2 regions of the Variovorax sp. J2P1-31 genome follow, and region 1 is predicted to be linked to the other one. Evidence: riboswitches for the same ligand, from Rfam matches in the RefSeq annotation. Region 1 holds a riboswitch; the other holds the start of a gene.
What was found. A riboswitch is a leader RNA that binds a small molecule or an ion and turns the genes downstream of it on or off. The one in region 1 is predicted to bind S-adenosylhomocysteine.

Region 1 (4,780 bases):
GCAGCAGGTGGGCCACGGCCTGCTTCATCACGCGGGCCGACTTCACCACCTGCGGCAGGAACATCTTGCCGGCGCCGAACAGGTCCCCGACCACGTTCATGCCGTCCATCAGCGGGCCTTCGATCACATGCAGCGGGCGGCCGCCCTTGGCCAGGATCTCGCGGTAGGCCTCCTCGGTGTCCTCGACGATGAAGTCGGTGATGCCGTGCACCAGCGCATGGCTCAGGCGCGCGCCGACCGTGACCGGCGCCTCGGGCGTGCCGCGCCAGTCGTTGCGCTTGCTCTCGTCCTTGGCGCCGCTCTTGGCGGTCTCGGCGACTTCGACCAGGCGCTCGCCGGCGTCGGGGCGGCGGTTGAGGATCACGTCCTCCACGCGCTCGCGCAGCACCGGCTCGAGGTCGTCGTAGACGCCGACCATGCCGGCGTTGACGATGCCCATGTCCATGCCGGCCTTGATCGCGTGGTACAGGAACACGGTGTGGATGGCTTCGCGCACCGGGTCGTTGCCACGGAAGCTGAAGCTCACGTTCGACACCCCGCCCGACACCTTGGCGCCGGGCAGGTTCTGCTTGATCCAGCGCGTGGCCTCGATGAAGTCGACCGCGTAGTTGTTGTGCTCCTCGATGCCGGTGGCGACCGCGAAGATGTTGGGGTCGAAGATGATGTCCTCGGCCGGGAAGTCGATCTCGTCGACCAGGATGCGGTAGGCACGCTCGCAGATCTCGATCTTGCGTTCGTAGGTGTCGGCCTGGCCCTTCTCGTCGAAGGCCATCACGACCGCGGCGGCGCCGTAGCGGCGCAGCAGCTTGGCATGGTGGCGGAACTGGTCCTCGCCCTCCTTCATGCTGATCGAGTTCACGATGCCCTTGCCCTGGATGCAGCGCAGGCCGGCCTCGATCACCTCCCACTTGGAGCTGTCGACCATGATCGGCACGCGCGCGATGTCGGGCTCCGAGGCGATCAGGTTGAGGAAGCGCACCATCGCGGCCTTGCTGTCGAGCATGGCCTCGTCCATGTTGATGTCGATCACCTGCGCGCCGTTCTCGACCTGCTGGCGCGCGACCGCCAGGGCCTCCTCGAACTGGCCGTTGAGGATCATCCGCGCGAAGGCCTTGGAACCGGTGACGTTGGTGCGCTCGCCGATGTTGACGAACAGCGTGCCGTCGCCGATCAGCACGGGCTCGAGGCCCGACAGCTTCATCGGGGGAACGGTTTCGGCGGCAGCGGCGGACGGGGAAGGAGCGGACATGGAACTCACCTGGATGCACAAGGTTCAGGTGAGCGTCGTTGCGGGGACAGACCCGAGCCTGGCGGGGCTGTGAAGCCGGCCGCTGCAACGCTCCTCGGGGGTGGGGATTTTAGGCGGGATTCCGGGTGTGAGGCAGATGAGGGGCTTGCAGCGGGGGCCTTCTTTCCCCTCTCCCTCTGGGAGAGGGCAGGGTGAGGGCATGGGCGGTGGATCAGGCACGCGTGATGTGAGGCTGACGCCCTCACCCCTGCCCTCTCCCAGAGGGAGAGGGAGAAATACCTCAGGCCGCGGCCGCTTCCCCGGCCGCCTCCCCCGCCCGCACCGTCGTCAGCGCAAACGGCGGCAGCCCCTGCAGCAGCCGTTGCCCGTAGGAGGTGCGCACCAGCCGCCGGTCGTAGCAATAGACGCTGGCCCGGTCGTCCTCGCTGCGGATCGCGCGGCCCACCCATTGCGCCAGGCGGATCGCGGTGGCGGGCACCACCAGCTCGGTGAAGGGGTCGCGGCCTACGGTGCGCAGCCATTCGGCGCGCGCCTCGCCCACCGGATCGTCGGGCGGCGCGAAGGGCAGCTTGGCGATGAACACCGATTCGCACAGCTTGCCCGGCAGGTCCAGCCCCTCGCCGAAGGACTGCATGCCGAAGATGACCGAGGGCAGGCCCTCGCCCACGCGGTGGCGGTGCGTGGCCAGCAGCTGCTGGCGCGGCAGGGCCGTCTGCAGCAGCACGCGCGGGCGCAGCGCCGCCGGCAGCGCCTCGACCGCCAGCCGCAGTTGCTCGCGCGAGGTGAACAGCACCAGCGCGCCGTGCCGCACCTCGGCCAGGTCGCGCACCAGGGCCTGCACCATCTCGGCCACGTAGCCGGCCGCATCGCGCGGGTCGGCCCGGGTCTCGACCGCGATCAGCCGGCCCTGCGCCGCGTAGTCGAAGGGGCTGGGCACCTCCAACGTGGTCGCGGCCTCGTCGCCGTGCAGGCCCGATTCGCGCAGGAAGAAATCGAAGCGCCCACAGCTGGTGAGCGTGGCCGAGGTCAGCACCGCGCCGCGCACCTTGTTCCAGAGCTGGTGGCGCAGCGTGGCGCCGGGCAGCAGCGGGCTCGCATGCGCCTGCAGCACCTCGCGCTCGCCGTAGACCTCGAGCGTGAACCACTTGGCGGCCGGCACCGCGTCGGGCGCGGCATCGCGCAGCAGCAGTTGGGCGGTGTCGAGCATCTGCTCCAGGCGCGGCGCCAGCGCGCCGAGCTGGGCATACATCGCCGACAGCTTGCGCGCCATGGCGGGCTGCTCGCGCATCTCTGCGCGCAGGGCGTTGGCGATCACGCGCAGCGCCTCCAGGAAACCCGAGGCGTGATGCGCCACCCGGCCCAGCGGGCCCTGCAGCACCTCGGGCAGTTCGCCCAGCGGCAGCCGGGCCCGCGCGGGGCCGCGCGCGGCCGGGCCGTCGAGGCCGGCGCGCAGGGTGTCGCCGTACAGGTCCATCACCAGCCGCTCGGTGTCCTGCAGCGCCTGGCGCATCTGCGCGGCATGGGTCGGGATGTCGGCCACCTCGGTCACCTCGAAGCGCACGCCCACGCGCACCGCCCGCCGGGCCAGCCGCTCGGCCCAGGCGTGCTGGCCCAGGTCCATGCGGCAGCCGAACTGGGCCAGCGCGGTGGCGGGCAGGTGGTGGGCCTCGTCGAGCACCAGCAGCGAGTTGTCGAGTTCGGGCAGCTGCCGGTTGCCCAGCGAGGCGAGCAGCAGGTCGTGGTTGACCACGATCACCTGCGCGCCGACCAGCGCCTTGCGGCGCTCGTAGTACACGCACTGGCTGAACGAGGGGCAGTGCTTGCCGCTGCACGAGGCGGCATCGGCTGCCATCGGCAGCCAGGCCTCGGCGGCGGGGGGCGTGTCCAGCGTGTCGCGGTCGCCGTCCCAGGCGCCGGTCGACAGCGTGTGCGCGATGCCGGTGTAGAACTTGAGCCGCGCCTCGACCTCGTGCGCCGGGCGGGTGGCGCGGGCCGCGGCTTCGCTGGCCTGTTCGTCGGCGAACAGGTCGTAGCCGCCCTCCTCCTCGTCTTCCTCGTCCAGTTCGCCGGCCATGCCGGTCAGGCGCTCGAGCTTCTGCTGGCACACGTAGCGGCCCCGGCCCTTGGCCAGCGCGAAGCGGAAGGGTTGGGGCAGCAGCGCCGCCAGCGCGGGCAGGTCCTTGTGGACCAGCTGCTCCTGCAGCGCCACGGTGGCGGTGGAGATCACGACGCGGGTGTTGCGCGCCAGCGCGAGCGCGATGGCCGGTGCGCAGTAGGCCAGCGACTTGCCGACGCCGGTGCCGGCCTGGATCACGGCGATGGCACGCACCGGCGGGGCGGCCTCCTCGTCATCGACCTTGCCCAGCGTGGCGGCGCCCAGCGTGTTCGCCACCTGCTCGGCCATGCGCCGCTGGCCTTCGCGGCCACGGAAGCCCTCGCTGGCCTGGACCACCGCATCGAACGCCTGCAGGGCGGACGCGGCCCATTCCAAAGAAGACATGCAGCGAGTGTGCACGACCCGCGCGCTTCGCCGCGGCGGGCCGTTCCGGCGGCCTCAGGCCGGTTGCGGCGCGCCCTTGGGGTCGACGGCCGAGGCCGGCAGGCCGAAGATGGCGTCGAAGGCCCAGTTGAAGACGAAGGTGTAGACCAGGAAGAAGACCACCAGGCCCAGGTCCATCACCAGCGCGGCCCAGAGGCTGATGTCCAGCCACCAGGCGATGGCCGGCACCAGGAAGGCGATCAGGCCGCCCTCGAAACCGATGGCATGGGCGATGCGGCGGCGCAGGCTGCGCCCGCGCACGGCCTGGCGCGACTCCCAGCGCTCGAACAGCCAGTTGAAGGTCAGGTTCCAGCACACGGCGATGGCCGAGGCAATGACCGACAGCACGCTCGAGTGCGCCAGCCCCTGCCCCGACATCAGCGCCAGGCCGATGCTGGCCGCCACGATGGCGATGCCTTCGTAGAGGGTGATGTAGACGACGCGGCGCTTGAGCCCTTGCATGATGAGAAACCTCGGAAGAATTCGGTGAACAGGCCTGGACTTTATGTGTCGACGGCTGATATATAAAGTCATCTTCTATCAGTTGAATTGACAGGTCGGCCGCCCATGGCTTTTTCCTCCGACAACCTGCAGGTGTTCCTCGCGGTGCTCGACCACGGCTCCTTCTCGGCCGCCGCGCGCTCGCTGGGCCGGGTGCCCTCGGCCGTCAGCATGGCGATCGCCGGCCTCGAAGCCGAACTCGACCTGCCCCTGTTCGACCGCAGCGGCCGCGAACCCAAACCGACCGCGGCGGCGCGCTCGCTGGAGCCGCAGGCCCGCCTGCTGGCCGCGCAGTTCAAGCAGCTGGAGGTGCAGGCGCTGGCCCTGACCCAGGGCCTCGAGAACCGGCTGACGCTGGCCATCGCGCCCGAGTTGCTGGCCGCGCCCTGGAGCGGCGCCCTGGCCGCCCTGGCGCAGGAGTACCCGCTGCTCGAGGTGGAGGTGCTGGCGGCGCCGCAGGCCGACGCGCTGGCGCTTCTGCACGCCGGGCG
Region 2 (4,780 bases), on a different contig from region 1:
GCGCAGGCCCAGCGCGGCACAGCTCTCGCGCAGACGCTGCTCGACGATCGGGTACATCGCATCGTCGCGCACGATGCCGCCCTTGCCCACCTGGCCCGGCTGCAGCTCGAACTGCGGCTTGACCAGCAGCAGCAACTCGCCCTCGGCCGCCAGGAAGGGCACGACCGCGGGCAGCACCAGCGTGAGCGAAATGAAGGACAGGTCGGCCACGATCAGGTCGAAATCGGTGCGCTCGACCTCTTCGGCCAGGTCGTCGACGACCAGCGCGCGCGCATTGACCTTCTCGATGGCCGTCACGCGCTCGTCCTCGCGGATGCGCGCATGCAGCTGGCCATGGCCGACGTCGATGCCCACCACCTGCGCCGCGCCATGCTGCAGCAGGCAGTCGGTGAAGCCGCCGGTCGACTGGCCCACGTCGAGGCAGTGCTTGCCCGTCGGGTCGACGCCGGTGGCGCGCAAGGCGCCTTCCAGCTTGAGCCCGCCGCGCGAGACATAGCGCGACTCCGCGGCATCGGCGAGCTCGAGCTCGGCCGAGGCCGGGATCTCGTCGCGGTTCTTGCCCACGCTGCGCCATTCGGCGCCGCTGCCGGCATCGCGCCAGCGCAATCCGCCCGCGATCAGGCGGACGGCCTGTGAACGCGAGGCCGCGAGGCCCCGCTCCACCAACAATTGATCAGCGCGCAAAGCTTGGGTGCGCCATCAATAACGGTAGGTGTCCGCCTTGTACGGACCCGCCTTGTCGACGCCGATGTAGGCGGCCTGGGCGTCGGTCAGTTCGGTCAGCATGGCGCCGACCTTCTTCAGGTGCAGGCGCGCGACCTTCTCGTCGAGGTGCTTGGGCAGCACGTAGACCTTGCCGGCCTGGTAGGCGTCGGGCTTGGTGAACAGCTCGATCTGGGCGATGGTCTGGTTCGCGAACGACGAGGACATCACGAAGCTCGGATGGCCCGTGCCGCAGCCCAGGTTCACCAGGCGGCCCTTGGCCAGCAGGATGATCTTCTTGCCGTCGGGGAAGGTGATGTGGTCGACCTGCGGCTTGATCTCTTCCCATTCGTACTTCTCGATCGACGCGACGTCGATCTCGTTGTCGAAGTGGCCGATGTTGCAGACGATGGCCTGGTCCTTCATCTTGGCCATGATGTCGTGCGTGATCACGTCCTTGTTGCCGGTGGTGGTCACGAAGATGTCGGCCTTGTCGGCGGCGTATTCCATGGTCACGACCTTGTAGCCTTCCATCGCGGCCTGCAGCGCGTTGATGGGGTCGATCTCGGTGACCCAGACCTGCGCCGACAGCGCGCGCAGCGCCTGGGCCGAGCCCTTGCCCACGTCGCCGTAGCCGGCCACGCAGGCCACCTTGCCGGCGATCATCACGTCGGTCGCGCGCTTGATGCCGTCGACCAGCGATTCGCGGCAGCCGTAGAGGTTGTCGAACTTGCTCTTGGTGACCGAGTCGTTGACGTTGATCGCGCGGAACAGCAGCGTGCCCTTGGCCGACATCTCGTTGAGGCGGTGCACGCCGGTGGTCGTTTCCTCGGTCACGCCGATGATCTCGGCCGACTTGCGGGTGTACCAGCTGTCGTCCACGGCCAGCTTGGCCTTGATCGCGGCGTAGAGGATGCGCTCTTCTTCGCTGGTGGGGTTGGCGAGCACCGACAGGTCCTTCTCGGCGCGCTGACCCAGGTGCATCAGCAGCGTGGCGTCGCCGCCGTCGTCCAGGATCATGTTCGGGCCTTCGCCCTTCGTGCCCTTGGGGCCGAAGTCGAAGATGGCGTGCGTGTAGTCCCAGTAGTCCTTGAGCGACTCGCCCTTGATGGCGAACACCGGCGTGCCCTTTTCGGCGATGGCGGCGGCGGCGTGGTCCTGCGTGGAGAAGATGTTGCACGAGGCCCAGCGCACTTCGGCGCCGAGCGCCTGCAGCGTCTCGATCAGCACGGCCGTCTGGATGGTCATGTGCAGCGAGCCGGTGATGCGCGCGCCCTTGAGCGCCTGGCCCTTGGCGAACTCTTCACGGATGGCCATCAGGCCGGGCATTTCGGTTTCCGCGATGCGGATTTCCTTGCGGCCCCAGGCGGCGAGGGACAGATCGGCAATCGCCTGGTCGGCGGTCGAGACGGGGGTGGGCTTGAGAACAGCGCTCATGGAAACTCCAAAACTTGTTTGAACGAGGCCACTGTGGTCGACGGGAAAACTCACCGCGCGAGAACAGCGGATGAGCGTCGTTGCGATGGGTCCGAGCCTCACGCCTGGCGGCGCTGCAACGCTCCTCGGAGCGCGGATTTTAGCCCACTGCGCCGTGGGCCGTGCGCCGCGAGTCGGGGCCCCGGCCGACAGATGCGCCCGCCGCCGAAGTCCACCATGTCGCTTCGATCGCGTGACAGCGCCGCTGGCGTCTGGCGTGGTCGCCCGAGGTTCCATGCACTCCCTCTTTGCCAAACTCCCTACGGCCGCCCTGGCCGGCGCCGTGCTCGCGGCCGGTATCGCCCTGCCGCTCGCGGCCTCGGCCCAGAACGCTTCAGCGAGCGCGCCCGCGGCCGCCCCGCTGGTCCGCATCCGCGGCACGGTGGTCTACAACGACACCAAGCAACTGATCGTCAAGGACCGCGGCGGCGAGGTGGTCACGCTCGCGCGCGCGGCCGACCTGCCGGTGTCGGAGGTCTACCGGATCAAGCTGGCCGACATCAAGCAGGGCAGCTTCGTCGGCACGGCCGCGATGCCGCAGCCCGACGGCACCCAGAAGGCGCTCGAGGTGCTGGTCTTCCCCGAGGCCGCGCGCGGCACCGGCGAGGGCCACTTCCCCTGGGACCTGCAGCCGCAGAGCACCATGACCAACGCCACGGTGGCCGACCTGGCGGCCGCGCCCTCGTCCGCGCGCGGCGGCCAGCAGCTCAAGCTCAGCTACAAAGGCGGCGAGAAGACGGTGATCGTGCCGCCGAACGTGCCCGTCGTGACCTTCAGGCCCGGCACCGACGCCCTGCTCACGCCCGGCGCCAAGGTGCTGGTCAACGCGCAGGAACGCAACGGCACGCCGACCGCCATGCGCGTGATCGCGGGGCGCCACGGCTTCACGCCGCCGATGTAACAAGCCCCGGCGCCCCGCAGCCCGGGGGCGGCTCGCTAAAATCGACGGCTTTGCGTAGCCGCCGCGCCGTGAGCGCCTCGCGCTCACCGTCCTTCGCGCGCCCCGCGTTCACGCCATGACCTTCGAATCCGAAACCCGCCGCCGTCGCACCTTCGCGATCATTTCCCACCCCGACGCGGGCAAGACCACGCTGACCGAGAAGCTGCTGCTGTTCTCGGGCGCGATCCAGATCGCCGGCTCGGTCAAGGCGCGCAAGGCCTCGCGCCACGCGACCTCCGACTGGATGGAGATCGAGAAGCAGCGCGGCATCTCGGTGGCCTCCTCGGTCATGCAGATGCTGTACCGCGACCACGTGATCAACCTGCTCGACACGCCCGGCCACAAGGACTTCTCGGAAGACACCTACCGCGTGCTCACCGCCGTCGACTCGGCGCTGATGGTGATCGACGCGGCCAACGGCGTGGAAGCGCAGACGCGCCGGCTGATCGAGGTCTGCCGCCAGCGCGACACGCCCATCATCACCTTCGTCAACAAGATGGACCGCGAAGTGCGCGAGCCGCTGGACATCCTCGACGAGATCGAGCGCGAGCTGGGCATGCCCTGCGTGCCCATGACCTGGCCCGTGGGCCAGGGCAAGAGCTTCGGCGGCATCATGAACCTGCGCACGCAGACCATGACGGTGTTCGACTCGGGCAAGGAGCGCCTGCCGCAGGACTTCGAGACCATCGCGCTGAACAACCGCGCCGAGCTGATCAAGCGCTTCGGCGCCGAGTTCGAGAACGCCGAGCAGAGCATGGAGCTCGCCGCCGGCGCCTCGCCGGCCTGGGACCGCGAGGCCTTCCTGGCCGGCAAGCAGACGCCGGTGTTCTTCGGCTCGGGCGTGAACAACTTCGGCGTGATGGAAGTGCTCGACGCGCTGGTCGACCTGGCGCCGGCGCCGCAGTCGCGCACCAGCACCACCATCGTCAACCGCCAGCCGGTGGTCAAGGAGATCCAGCCCGCCGACAAGGACTTCGCCGGCGTGGTGTTCAAGGTGCAGGCCAACATGGACCCCTCGCACCGCGACCGCATCGCCTTCGTGCGCATGGCCTCGGGCAAGTACACGCCGGGCATGAAGCTCAAGGTGCAGCGCACCTCGAAAGAACTGCGCCCCACCAGCGTCGTGACCTTCATGAGCCAGCGCCGCGAGGCCGTGGAAGAGGCCTACGCGGGCGACATCGTGGGCTTCACCACCCACGGCGGCGTGCAGCTGGGCGACACCATCACCGACGGCGCGAGCCTGATGTTCACCGGCCTGCCCTTCTTCGCGCCCGAGCTCTTCATGACCGTGATCCTGAAGAACCCGCTGCGCACCAAGCAACTGCAGCAGGGCCTGGCCCAGCTGGGTGAAGAGGGCGCGATCCAGGTCTTCCGGCCCGAGGTCGGCGGCCCGATGCTGCTGGGCGCCGTCGGTCAGCTGCAGTTCGAAGTGGTGCAGCACCGCCTGAAGGCCGAGTACGACGCCGACGTGCGGCTCGAGGGCTGCCAGTACACCGGCGCGCGCTGGATCACGGCCGACACCCCGGCCGAGCTGCGCGAGTTCGTCCACGCCTACCCGGTGCGCATGGCCAAGGACGCGGCCGACACCCTGGCCTTCCTCTGCACCTCGCCCTACGACGTGCGGCTGGCGCAGGAACGTTTTCCGAGGATCCACTTCCATCC

Region 2: it holds a riboswitch for S-adenosylhomocysteine, as region 1 does, so the genes downstream of both, ahcY (adenosylhomocysteinase) here and metH (methionine synthase) in region 1, are expected to answer to the same signal.

What each region holds. Positions count from the first base shown of each region.
Region 1 covers NZ_JASZYA010000004.1:530,725-535,504, reverse strand. The annotation lists gene metH (methionine synthase) at 1-1,249, opposite strand, end outside; S-adenosyl-L-homocysteine riboswitch at 1,273-1,349, opposite strand; gene dinG (ATP-dependent DNA helicase DinG) at 1,530-3,749, opposite strand; gene QTI20_RS27990 (PACE efflux transporter) at 3,804-4,250, opposite strand; gene QTI20_RS27985 (LysR family transcriptional regulator) at 4,356-4,780, shown strand, end outside.
Region 2 covers NZ_JASZYA010000006.1:117,967-122,746, forward strand. The annotation lists gene QTI20_RS30090 (TlyA family RNA methyltransferase) at 1-684, opposite strand, end outside; gene ahcY (adenosylhomocysteinase) at 700-2,139, opposite strand; S-adenosyl-L-homocysteine riboswitch at 2,205-2,272, opposite strand; gene QTI20_RS30100 (hypothetical protein) at 2,414-3,079, shown strand; gene QTI20_RS30105 (peptide chain release factor 3) at 3,195-4,780, shown strand, end outside.